Selenomonas sputigena: one gene and its partner. Each later gene encodes a partner of the first gene's protein in a complex. Links are inferred from orthologs where the notes say so. Each region holds a gene or a part of one and is shown in the gene's direction. Other genes may lie near its edges.

Evidence for each region.
Region 2: the proteins of dnaG (region 1) and dnaB are in contact, whole or in part, in a crystal structure (PDB 2R6A), measured with the Geobacillus stearothermophilus proteins. The link is inferred for Selenomonas sputigena from one-to-one orthologs. Residues at the interface, in WP_049624496.1 of Geobacillus stearothermophilus: Lys456, Leu457, Leu458, Pro459, Ala460, Asn463, Ala464, Leu467, Leu535, Leu536, Ile537, Ala538, Gln544, Glu545, Asp548, Tyr549, His552; in WP_033016901.1 of Geobacillus stearothermophilus: Ser13, Glu15, Ala16, Gln18, Glu91, Leu92, Asp94, Ala95, Val96, Pro97, Thr98, Ala99, Ala100, Asn101, Tyr104, Tyr105, Ile108.

Annotation. Positions count from the first base shown.
Region 1 is NZ_CP110383.1:425,274-430,146, forward strand. The notes cover bases 1,948-4,873. They hold dnaG (DNA primase), read left to right. Parts: upstream 1,948-2,481; coding sequence 2,482-4,266; downstream 4,267-4,873. Other genes in these bases: OL236_RS01995 (deoxyguanosinetriphosphate triphosphohydrolase), read left to right, coding at 1,948-2,262; rpoD (RNA polymerase sigma factor RpoD), read left to right, coding at 4,345-4,873. In the rest of the region: OL236_RS01985 (DUF389 domain-containing protein), read left to right, coding at 1-379; OL236_RS01990 (OstA-like protein), read right to left, coding at 532-1,068; more of OL236_RS01995, read left to right, coding at 1,255-1,947. UniProt on the Escherichia coli protein: RNA polymerase that catalyzes the synthesis of short RNA molecules used as primers for DNA polymerase during DNA replication.
Region 2 is NZ_CP110383.1:2,476,010-2,480,784, reverse strand. Bases 1,395-4,265 are described here. They hold dnaB (replicative DNA helicase), read left to right. Parts: upstream 1,395-2,102; coding sequence 2,103-3,428; downstream 3,429-4,265. Other genes in these bases: OL236_RS11820 (glycoside hydrolase family 32 protein), read left to right, coding at 3,444-4,265; lonC (Lon family ATP-dependent protease), read left to right, coding at 1,395-2,101. Outside these bases: rplI (50S ribosomal protein L9), read left to right, coding at 1-30; more of lonC, read left to right, coding at 47-1,394; more of OL236_RS11820, read left to right, coding at 4,266-4,775. UniProt on the Escherichia coli protein: The main replicative DNA helicase, it participates in initiation and elongation during chromosome replication. Travels ahead of the DNA replisome, separating dsDNA into templates for DNA synthesis.

The DNA of each region.
Region 1 (4,873 bases):
GGCGATGATCGATCAGAGACTCAGCGAGGTTGAAAAAAGAGCCATTCCTTCCGTACAGGAACAACAGACAGTGACCGCACTCAAATCTGCTCGAGAGGAAAGTGAAAAGCAGGGCACTTATATATTGGACTGGAATCGTGAGGCACGTATCGTGTTCCCGGAAATCTCCCGCATCGCCGTTGGGAGTGTGCGCGGCCCTGCTGCGACTGCAGATCCATCGGATTCTCTGAGTGAAATGCCGATTGCTTTTATATACTTGAAGGCCGATATGGACGAAGCGTTGCGTGCTCGTTTGACCGAATGGATTTCCACTAAGGCGCAGCGCCGTGTACAGGTGCAGTTCTTCCCCGAATCCACACGGGCAGAGGGAAAAACGTAACGATATTGCCGAGTCAATGTTCAGCGAGTCGTTGGGCAGACGCCAAAAAAGCCCGCCCAGTCCCCGTGAGTAAGAGGAATGGGTGGGCTTCAGTTTGTGAAATCTCGTGTTCGTTTCGACGGTGCGGTGTGAAGAAGGTCGTGTACTGCAGCTTAGAGCAGCTCGTCCTTGGCGACGTCGTAGAAGGCGTGCTCCGCCTTGATCTCGCGCTTGCCTTGGCGAATCCTCACGTTGTCGTCGAACTGTGCGACCTGAGTGTCCCAGTTGAAGAGGCCGCTGTCCGACTGAATCGTGACCTTGGGACGCTCAAGGAAGACGTTGCCTTCGACGACAGCCTCGTGCGTCTTGCCGATGACATGCGCCTTGTCACCCGTCAGTTTCAAGCCGTCCTGCGAGACGCTGACGTTGCCCTCGCACCAGACCTCGAAATCGGGGGAGTTGACGCCACTCTGGGCATCGAAGGCGCCGTTTTTCAGGTACTTGAGCGCCGTCGCAAGGTCGACCTCGGCATGGTCGGCCTGGAAAGTGCAGCCGTTGGCGACGATGCGAATGTTGCCGTCGAAGACGCAGCGTCCCGAGGAGAAGTCGAGACGGTAGGAGTCAAAGGAGAAGTTCGGTGCGGCAAGAGCCGTCGCGCTCAAGGCGAGCAGAACGAACATCATGAGAACCGAAACAAGGTTTTTTTTCATAAAGACGCTTCCTTTCATTGGCGTGAAAAGTATTTTCCATACAGATCCTTTTTCTATCATACAGCATGAAGGCGGGTTTTTCCAGCGAATTTTCCTTAAAGGCTAAGTTTCAGCAGGATAAAGCGGTGTTCTTGCCGTATTATTTCATCATATAATGGAAGACAAGCAGGAAGAGGAGGCGGACAAATGACGATACGGGAAAAACGTGAGGCGTTGGAGTATGAAATACTTTCCCCCCTTGCGGCGAAGAGCAGGGAGAGCCGGCGGCGAGCACCGATCGTACCGTGCCCTTTCCGCACGGACTTTCAGCGCGACCGCGACCGCATCCTGCACTCGAAAGCGTTCCGGCGTCTGAAGCGCAAGACGCAGGTTTACATCGTCTCGGGTGATCACTACCGTACGCGCATGACGCACAGCTTGGAGGTGTCGCAGATCGCCCGCACGATCGCGCGAGGGCTTTGCCTCAACGAAGATCTGACGGAGGCGATCGCACTCGGTCACGACGTCGGTCATACGCCTTTTGGTCATGCGGGCGAGGCGGCGATGGCGGAGATCATTGGACACTTCGCGCACAACGAGCAGAGTCTGCGCGTCGTCGAGTATTTGGAGCGCGATGGCGCGGGTCTCAATCTGACCTTCGAGGTCAAGGACGGCATCGTCAATCACACGGGAAAGCACTTGCCGAAGACACTTGAAGGGCGCATTGTGCGCATTGCCGACCGCATCGCCTACCTTTGCCACGATTACGACGACAGTCTGCGCGCGGGTATGCTTGAGGCGGGCGATCTGCCGACGCTCGTTTACGCGAAGCTCGGGTATACGACGTCGGAGATGATCACGGGCATGGTCTCCGACCTCATTGTGCATTCAGAGAAGCGGGAGGACATTGCGCTCTCTCCTGCCATGCAGGAGGTTATGGATGCTTTTCGGGCCTTCATGTTCGAGCATATCTACCATTCGGAGCGGCTGGCGCGTGAGAGGAAGCAGGCGGTGTTCGTGCTGCGCGAACTTTACGCGCACTACATGGAGAACTTTGAGGAACTGCCCGAGGAGTTTCGCCGCTATGAAACGCGCTGGGGCAGGCAGCAGACCGTCGTCGACTATGTGGCGGGACTCAGTGACAACTATGCCGTGCATACGTTCGCACGCATCTTCATGCCGCCCGTCGGCTTTTCCGTGCCGGGCGATGCGTGATTTTCAGGACGGAACTTTTGTGTTTTTTTGTGCTTGTGCCTCTGCAGCAGATTTCGGCAAAATTTTTTGGCGTAACGGAAAAAAAGAGGATATTTTCAATTTATAGGGAATATAAAATTTAGTGGAATTTGAGTGGATGTTCCGCGTGGCTCGTTCGTTTCAATACGGTAGAAAAATCGCAGAAAATCAAGAAGAGGGAGCAGCGAAGGGTGAAGAAGCATGAGGAATGAGGCGATGGACGCCTTTGTCGAGCGCGTACGCGCAGATTCCGACATCGTTGCCGTCGTTTCCTCCTATGTCGCGTTAAAGAAAAAAGGAAATCGTTATTGGGGCTGCTGCCCGTTTCACCACGAGAACACGCCGTCTTTTTCGGTAGTTCCCGAGCAGGGATTTTTTTATTGTTTCGGTTGTCACGTCGGAGGAAACGTATTCAAGTTCCTCTCGCTTATTGAGAACATCCCCTATTTCGAGGCAATCAAACTGCAGGCGGAAAAGCTCAATATTCCTTTGCCCGAGAGAGAGAGAAGCGCAGCGGAAATCGCGCGTGACAAGAAGGCGGAGGAACTTCGCCGCGTGCATGAGATGGCGCAGACCTTTTTTCACAACTGTCTGACCAAGACGCATTACGGCGAGGCGGCGAAGGCCTATCTCGCGGGGCGCGGTATCGGCGAGAGCGTCATCGAGGCTTTCGGCATCGGCTATGCGCCGCCCGCGTGGGACAAGCTCGCCGTCGCCTTCGAGAAGCGCGGCGTGCCTGCTGCGCTCCTTGAAGAGAGCGGCTTGGCGGCGAAGCGGCAGAAGGGCGCGGGTCATTACGACCGCTTTCGCAATCGCGTGATCATCCCGATCCGCGACGCGCGAGGGCGCGTCGTGGCGTTCGGCGGACGCATCTTGGGAGACGGCAAGCCGAAATATCTGAACTCGCCCGAGACGCTGATCTTCAACAAGCGACGTCTGCTCTTCGGTCTCGATCGCGCGCATCGTGCCATTGCGCGCGCGGGATTCGCCGTCGTCGTCGAGGGCTATATGGATGCGATTTCCGTCGCGGCTGCGGGCATAGAGAACGTCGTTGCCTCCCTCGGCACAGCTTTTACTGCAGAGCAGGCGAAGCTTCTGCTGCGCTATGCGCCGGAACTGCGCTTCTGCTATGACAGCGATGCGGCGGGACAGGAGGCGACGCTTCGCGCGCTTTCCGTCGCGCGCGCGGCGGGGGCGATGGTCAAGGTGCTGCGCGTGCCCGACGGCAAAGATCCCGACGAATACATCCGAAAACATGGCGAGGCGGCTTTTCGAAAACTCGTCGAAGCGGCGCTTCCCTTCATCGAGTACCGCATGGTGCGCGTATTGGAGACGGCGGACAAGGAGAGCCTGCAGGGCAGGCTCGATACACTCGCGGCGCTTCTGCCCGTGCTCGCCGAGGTGAAAAGCCCTGCGGAACTTGATGGCTATATCGTGCGCACGGCGCGTGAACTGACGCTCGACGAAGGGCTCATACGCGCCGAGCTTGGCCGGGCGGCAGGATCTTCTGCGCCGCCCGCTGCCGTGCGAGAGACGACGCGGCGCGCCTTCAAAAAGGCGGACGATATTCTGCAGCGTGCAGGGCGGATCGTGCTTCGGACAGCGTGGCATGATCCGGCTGTTACGGAGCATATTGCCTCCCTCGTGCCGTTCGAGGCTTTTTCGACAGAGGAACAGGCGAAGGCGCTCGCGTGGCTCTATGGACTTCATCTTGCGGGCGAGAGGCCGACGGATGCGCGTGCGCAGGCGGAGCTTTCCGAGGCGGTCGCGACGGAGATCAGTCGATCGCTTGCCGAGGACACGGGGACGATGGACGCGCTGGAGGCTTACGATGACTCCATGAGACGCTTGCGCAGGACGTATCTTGCGCAGCTCTTTGAGGAGCATACGCGGCGCGCTGATCGATGGGAAAAGGAAAATGATGCGCGGTTCTTGCAGGAATTAGCGCAGATTCAGCGAATAAAGAACGAAATGGAAGGGCTATGAGCAAAACAAAGGCATTTTCCCAAGCGGGCGTCCTTGCCCGACATGACGAAATGAGCAGCAGAAAGGAGGCGCGATTCCATGGCTGAGAAAGCGAACAAGACGGTTCTCGACGTGGAGAAGAAGCCGACGCAGAGCTCTGCCATCGTGTCGAGCCTTCTCACAAAAGGGCGGGGCAACGGCGGCGTGCTGACTTACGGCGAGCTGATGACGGCATTGCAGGAGCAGGAACTCACGCCGGATGAAATCGACGACCTTTACGAGACGTTCAGCAACAAGGGTATCGAGATTGTGGATGATTCGAACCGTGCACAAGCGGAGGTAGACGAGGACAAGGCTGAGGAAGAAGTGGATATCGATCTCAGTATTCCCGAGGGCATCAGCATCGACGATCCCGTGCGCATGTATCTGAAGGAGATCGGCCGCGTGCCTCTCCTTTCCGCAGATGAGGAAATCGCTCTTGCCAAGCGCATGGAAGCGGGCGACGAGGAAGCGCAGAAGGAATTGGCGGAGGCGAATCTGCGTCTGGTCGTGAGCATTGCCAAGCGCTATGTCGGCAGGGGCATGCTGTTTCTCGATCTCATACAGGAGGGGAATCTCGGCCTCATCA
Region 2 (4,775 bases), 2.0 Mb from region 1 along the record:
ACGATCCGCGTTCTCGTCGTTGCCGAATGAAGAGGAAAGAGGTATCATGCTGAAATTTTTCAAGCGTCTTTTCTCAAGCCCCGCTGCGCCCGCGCCTGAACCTCAGGCCGACGCAGCGGCAGAGCGCCTCGACCGCGAGATCGACGCGCTCTATTCGATTCTCGCCGACGAGGCGGGATCGGACAGGCTCGTCATCAAGGCGGGCAAGATGGATGCCATGCGCCTCATGCGCTCGCCCGTTCGCGGCGAGCGCGTTCTTGCGCTTGAGCGCATCGTTTACGAGAACCCGACGATCGAGCGCGTGCCGACGGAGTCGGAGATTCCCGCCATCCTCGTCGAGCTTTCCGAGCGCATCGCCGACATCATGGCGCGGCGCAGCATGGAGGACAAAATCGAGCAGAAGATTCAGGAAAAGCTTGAAGAGAACCATCAGGACTATGTGCAGGACATCCGCATGCAGGTCTTGAAGGACGAGAAAAGCGCGATCGAGTCGCCGCAGGCGGCGAAGAAGCGCGAGGAACTCGAAGCGCTCGAAAAGGTTCACCTCACGCAGTCCGTCATGGAGCTTCTGCGCCCCAAGACGCTCGAAGAGATCGTCGGCCAGGAGCGTGCCGTCAAGGCGCTCGCCTCGAAGCTTGCCTCGCCCTACCCGCAGCACCTCCTGCTCTACGGGCCTCCGGGCGTCGGCAAGACGACGGCGGCGCGCATCGTCCTCGAAGCCGTCAAAAAGGAGGCGCACTCGCCTTTTGCCGCGAACGCGCCCTTCGTCGAGACGGACGGCACGACGCTGCGCTGGGATTCGCGCGACATGACGAACCCGCTCTTAGGCTCGGTGCACGATCCGATCTATCAAGGTGCGCGCCGCGACCTCGCCGACGGCGGCATCCCCGAGCCGAAGCCCGGCATGGTCACGGAAGCGCACGGCGGCATCCTCTTCATCGACGAGATCGGCGAGATGGACGAAATGCTGCAGAACAAGCTCCTGAAGGTGCTCGAAGACAAGCGTGCCTTCTTCGAGTCCGCCTACTACGACCATACGGATGAGAAGGTGCCGCCCTACATTCGGAAGCTCTTCGAGGAGGGCGCACCGGCCGACTTCGTGCTCATCGGCGCGACGACGCGCGACGCCTCGCACGTCAACCCTGCGCTGCGCTCGCGCTGCGCGGAAATCTACTTCGAGCCTCTGACGCCCAAGCACATCGAGGAGATCGTGCAGAATGCGGCGAAGAAGCTCAAGGTCGAGGTCGCAGAGGAAGTCGTGCGCCTCATCAGCGAGTATACGACGGAAGGCCGCAAGGCGATCAACATCCTCGCCGACGCCTACAGCCTCGCGCTCTCGCGCACGAAAGAAGGCGAAGATGTCAAGATCTCCAAGGGCGACATCTACGAGGTCGCACAGGTCAGCCGCCTCTACCAGTTCGTGACGAAGAAGGCTTCGAAGAAACCCGAGGTCGGGCACGTCTTCGGACTCGGCGTCGCGGGATTCCTAGGCTCTGTCATCGAGATCGAGGCCGTCGTCTTCCCCGCCGAGGAAAAGGGCAAGGGACAGGTGCGCTTCAACGAGACGGCGGGCAGCATGGCGAAGGACTCCGTATTCAACGCGGCCTCCGTGCTGCGCCATCTGACGGGCAAGAGCATCCACGACTACGACGTGCACATCAACGTCATCGGCGGCGGCAACATCGACGGCCCGAGCGCGGGCACGGCGATCCTCGCGGCGCTCGTCAGCGCCGTGACGGAGAAGCCGCTCAGGCAGGACGTCGCGGTCACGGGCGAAATCTCACTCGCTGGCCGCGTGCGCCCCGTCGGCGGCGTCTTTGAAAAGGCGTACGGCGCGAAGCAGGCGGGCATCCGGACGCTCGTCATCCCGAAGGAGAACGACAAGGACATCCCCGAGGGTCACTTGGGGCTTGACATCCACGCCGTCGAGACAGCGGAGGAAGCCTTCGCCGTGCTCTTTGCGCCCGAGGCGGACGGCGAGCCGCTGCGGCTGAAACTCGAAAAGCCGCAGACCAGCAAAAAAGACCGCGCCGACAGCGCGACGATTGACGCGGAAAACTCCGCTGAATCATCGCTCGAAAAGTCAAAGGAGGCCGTCTGAAATGGATCGCATGCCGCCCGCAAGCATCGAGGCCGAGCAGGCCGTTCTCGGCGCAATGCTCTTAAAGCCCGATGCCGTGACGACCGCCGCCGAGGAACTGTCGGCGGACGACTTCTACCGCGAGACGCATCGTCTGATCTTCGAGGCCATGATGGAACTCAAGGAGCGCGCGGAGCCTGTCGACCTCGTGACCTTGACCGAGCAGCTCAAGAAGGCGGACAAGCTCGCGAAGATCGGCGGCATCCCCGCGCTGTCCTTGATTGCGAACTCCGTGCCGACGGCGGCGAACGTGCATTACCACGCGCGCATCGTGCATGAGAAGGCGCAGCTTCGCTCGCTGATCAACGCCGCGACGGAAATCGCGGGCGCCGCCTATGAGAGCGCCGACGAAGTCGAGGACATCATGGACAGCGCGGAAAAGCGCATCCTCCAAGTCGCTTCGGGCAAGCGCAGCAAGGACTTCGTGCCGCTGCAGGACATCCTTCTCGACACCTTGGAGCAAATCGATCTGCGCTACAACAACAAGGGCAGCATCACGGGACTGCCGACGGGCTTCACGGAGCTTGACCATCTGACGGCGGGGCTGCAGAAATCCGACCTCATCCTCGTCGCCGCACGCCCCTCGATGGGCAAGACGGCATTCACGCTCAACATCGCGGCGCACGTCGTGCTGCGCGCGAAAGAGCCCGTCGCCTTCTTTTCCCTGGAAATGAGCAAAGAGCAGCTCGTGCAGCGTCTCCTGTGCTCGGAAGGGCGCATCGACTCGCAGCGCCTGCGCGTCGGCGAGCTGGAGGAAAAGGAATGGGGCGACCTCATCGACACGGCGAACCGGCTTTCCGCCGCGCCGCTCTACATCGACGACACGCCCTCGATCACCGTCATGGAACTGCGCTCGAAGGCGCGTCGCCTGAAGGCCGAGCACGGGCTTTCGCTCATCGTCATCGACTATCTGCAGCTCATGCAGGGGCGCACGAGCAAGAGCGGCGACAACCGCCAGCAGGAGATCTCGGAGATCTCGCGCTCCTTAAAGGCACTCGCGCGTGAGCTGAACGTGCCCGTCATCGCGCTCTCGCAGCTTTCGAGAAGCGTCGAGTCGCGCCAGATCAAGCGTCCGATGCTCTCCGACCTGCGCGAATCCGGCTCTTTGGAGCAGGACGCCGACATCGTCATGTTCCTCTACCGCGAGGATTATTACGATCCCGAAACGGAGAACAAGAACATCACGGAAGTCATCATCGCCAAGCACAGGAACGGCCCCGTCGACACCGTCGATCTTACGTTCCTCAAGCAGTTTACGAAGTTCGGCAATCTCTCACGCATGCAATAGACCTAGGAGGACACGATGGAATACGACAAGAAGGAACTTGACGCCCGCTTGAAGGACGAGCTGCACCATGCGGGTCACCGCTGGCGCAACCGCTTTCATCTGGAACTGCCGTTCGGCTTCACGGGCAGTGTGAAGGGACTCGTTTTCTTCCAGGGCGAGTACCATCTCTTCTGCCAGTGGAATCCCTTTTCGACCGAGGACAAGAACAAGGGCTGGGTCGAATTCAAGACGCGCGATTTCGTCTACTGGACCGATCCGAAGCTCGTCCTGTGGCCGACGGACGACAACGATAAGGGCGGCTGCGGCTCCGGCTGCGCCTTCATCAACGGCGGGAACTTGCGCGTCTTCTACACGGGCAGACGCGAGGAAAACGGGAAAAGGGCAAACCGCCAGATCCTCGGCACGATGACAAAGGAAGGCGTCATCCGTAAGGACATGACGCTCATCAAGGAGCAGCCCGAAGGCTATACCGACCTCTTCCAAGGGCCGCACTTCTTCGTGCGCGACAGCCACGCTTACGCGCTCCTCGGCGCACAGGCGGCGCCCGCAGACGACGCACGCGGCTGCCTTCTGCTCTATCGAGAGGAGAAGGGACTCTTCCACTTTGCCGGCGAGCTGAAGACACAGCTCGGCTTCTTCGGCAAGGTTTGGGAATGCCCGGCACTCCTCTCCTTCGGCAAGCACGACGTGCTCTTCTTTTCGCCGCGCGGTCTCTCCGATCGCGAGTTCGACTGGCAGAACCTCTTCCAATCGGGCTACATCGTGGGGCATCTGTCTCTTGCGGGACGCGAGATGATCCACGGCAAGTTCCACGAGCTCGATCGCGGCTTCGACTTCTTCGCGCCACATGTGGGCGTGCACGAGGGGCGTGCGCTGCTCTTCGGCTGGCTGAGCATGCCGCACAAGGACGAGGACTATCCGACGGGAGAGCACGGCTGGATGCACACCTTGACCCTGCCGCGCGTCCTGACGCTCAAGCAGGGCAAGATCTTCTCAAGACCCGCACCCGAACTCAAGGCGCTTCGCGTAGCGAGGAGCGCGCGTGAACTTTCGGGACGCGCCGTGCCGTCCCTCAAGACGGAGCTTGCCTACTGCTCGGAGATCCTCATGAACATCGTCATGGGCGTCGCCCAGCGCATCAAGATCGAGCTTCGCTACGGCAGGGAAAAGGTGAAGATCAGCTACAACCGCGAGACGGACATCGTCGAGATCAGCCGCGAGGGAATGAAGCTCGGCGGCCGCGGCGTGCGGAGCTTCAAGCTCTACACCTATCACTCGCTCGCCATGAACATCTTCATCGACCGCACGGCCATCGAGATCTTCTTCCAGAACGGCGAGGAGGTCGCC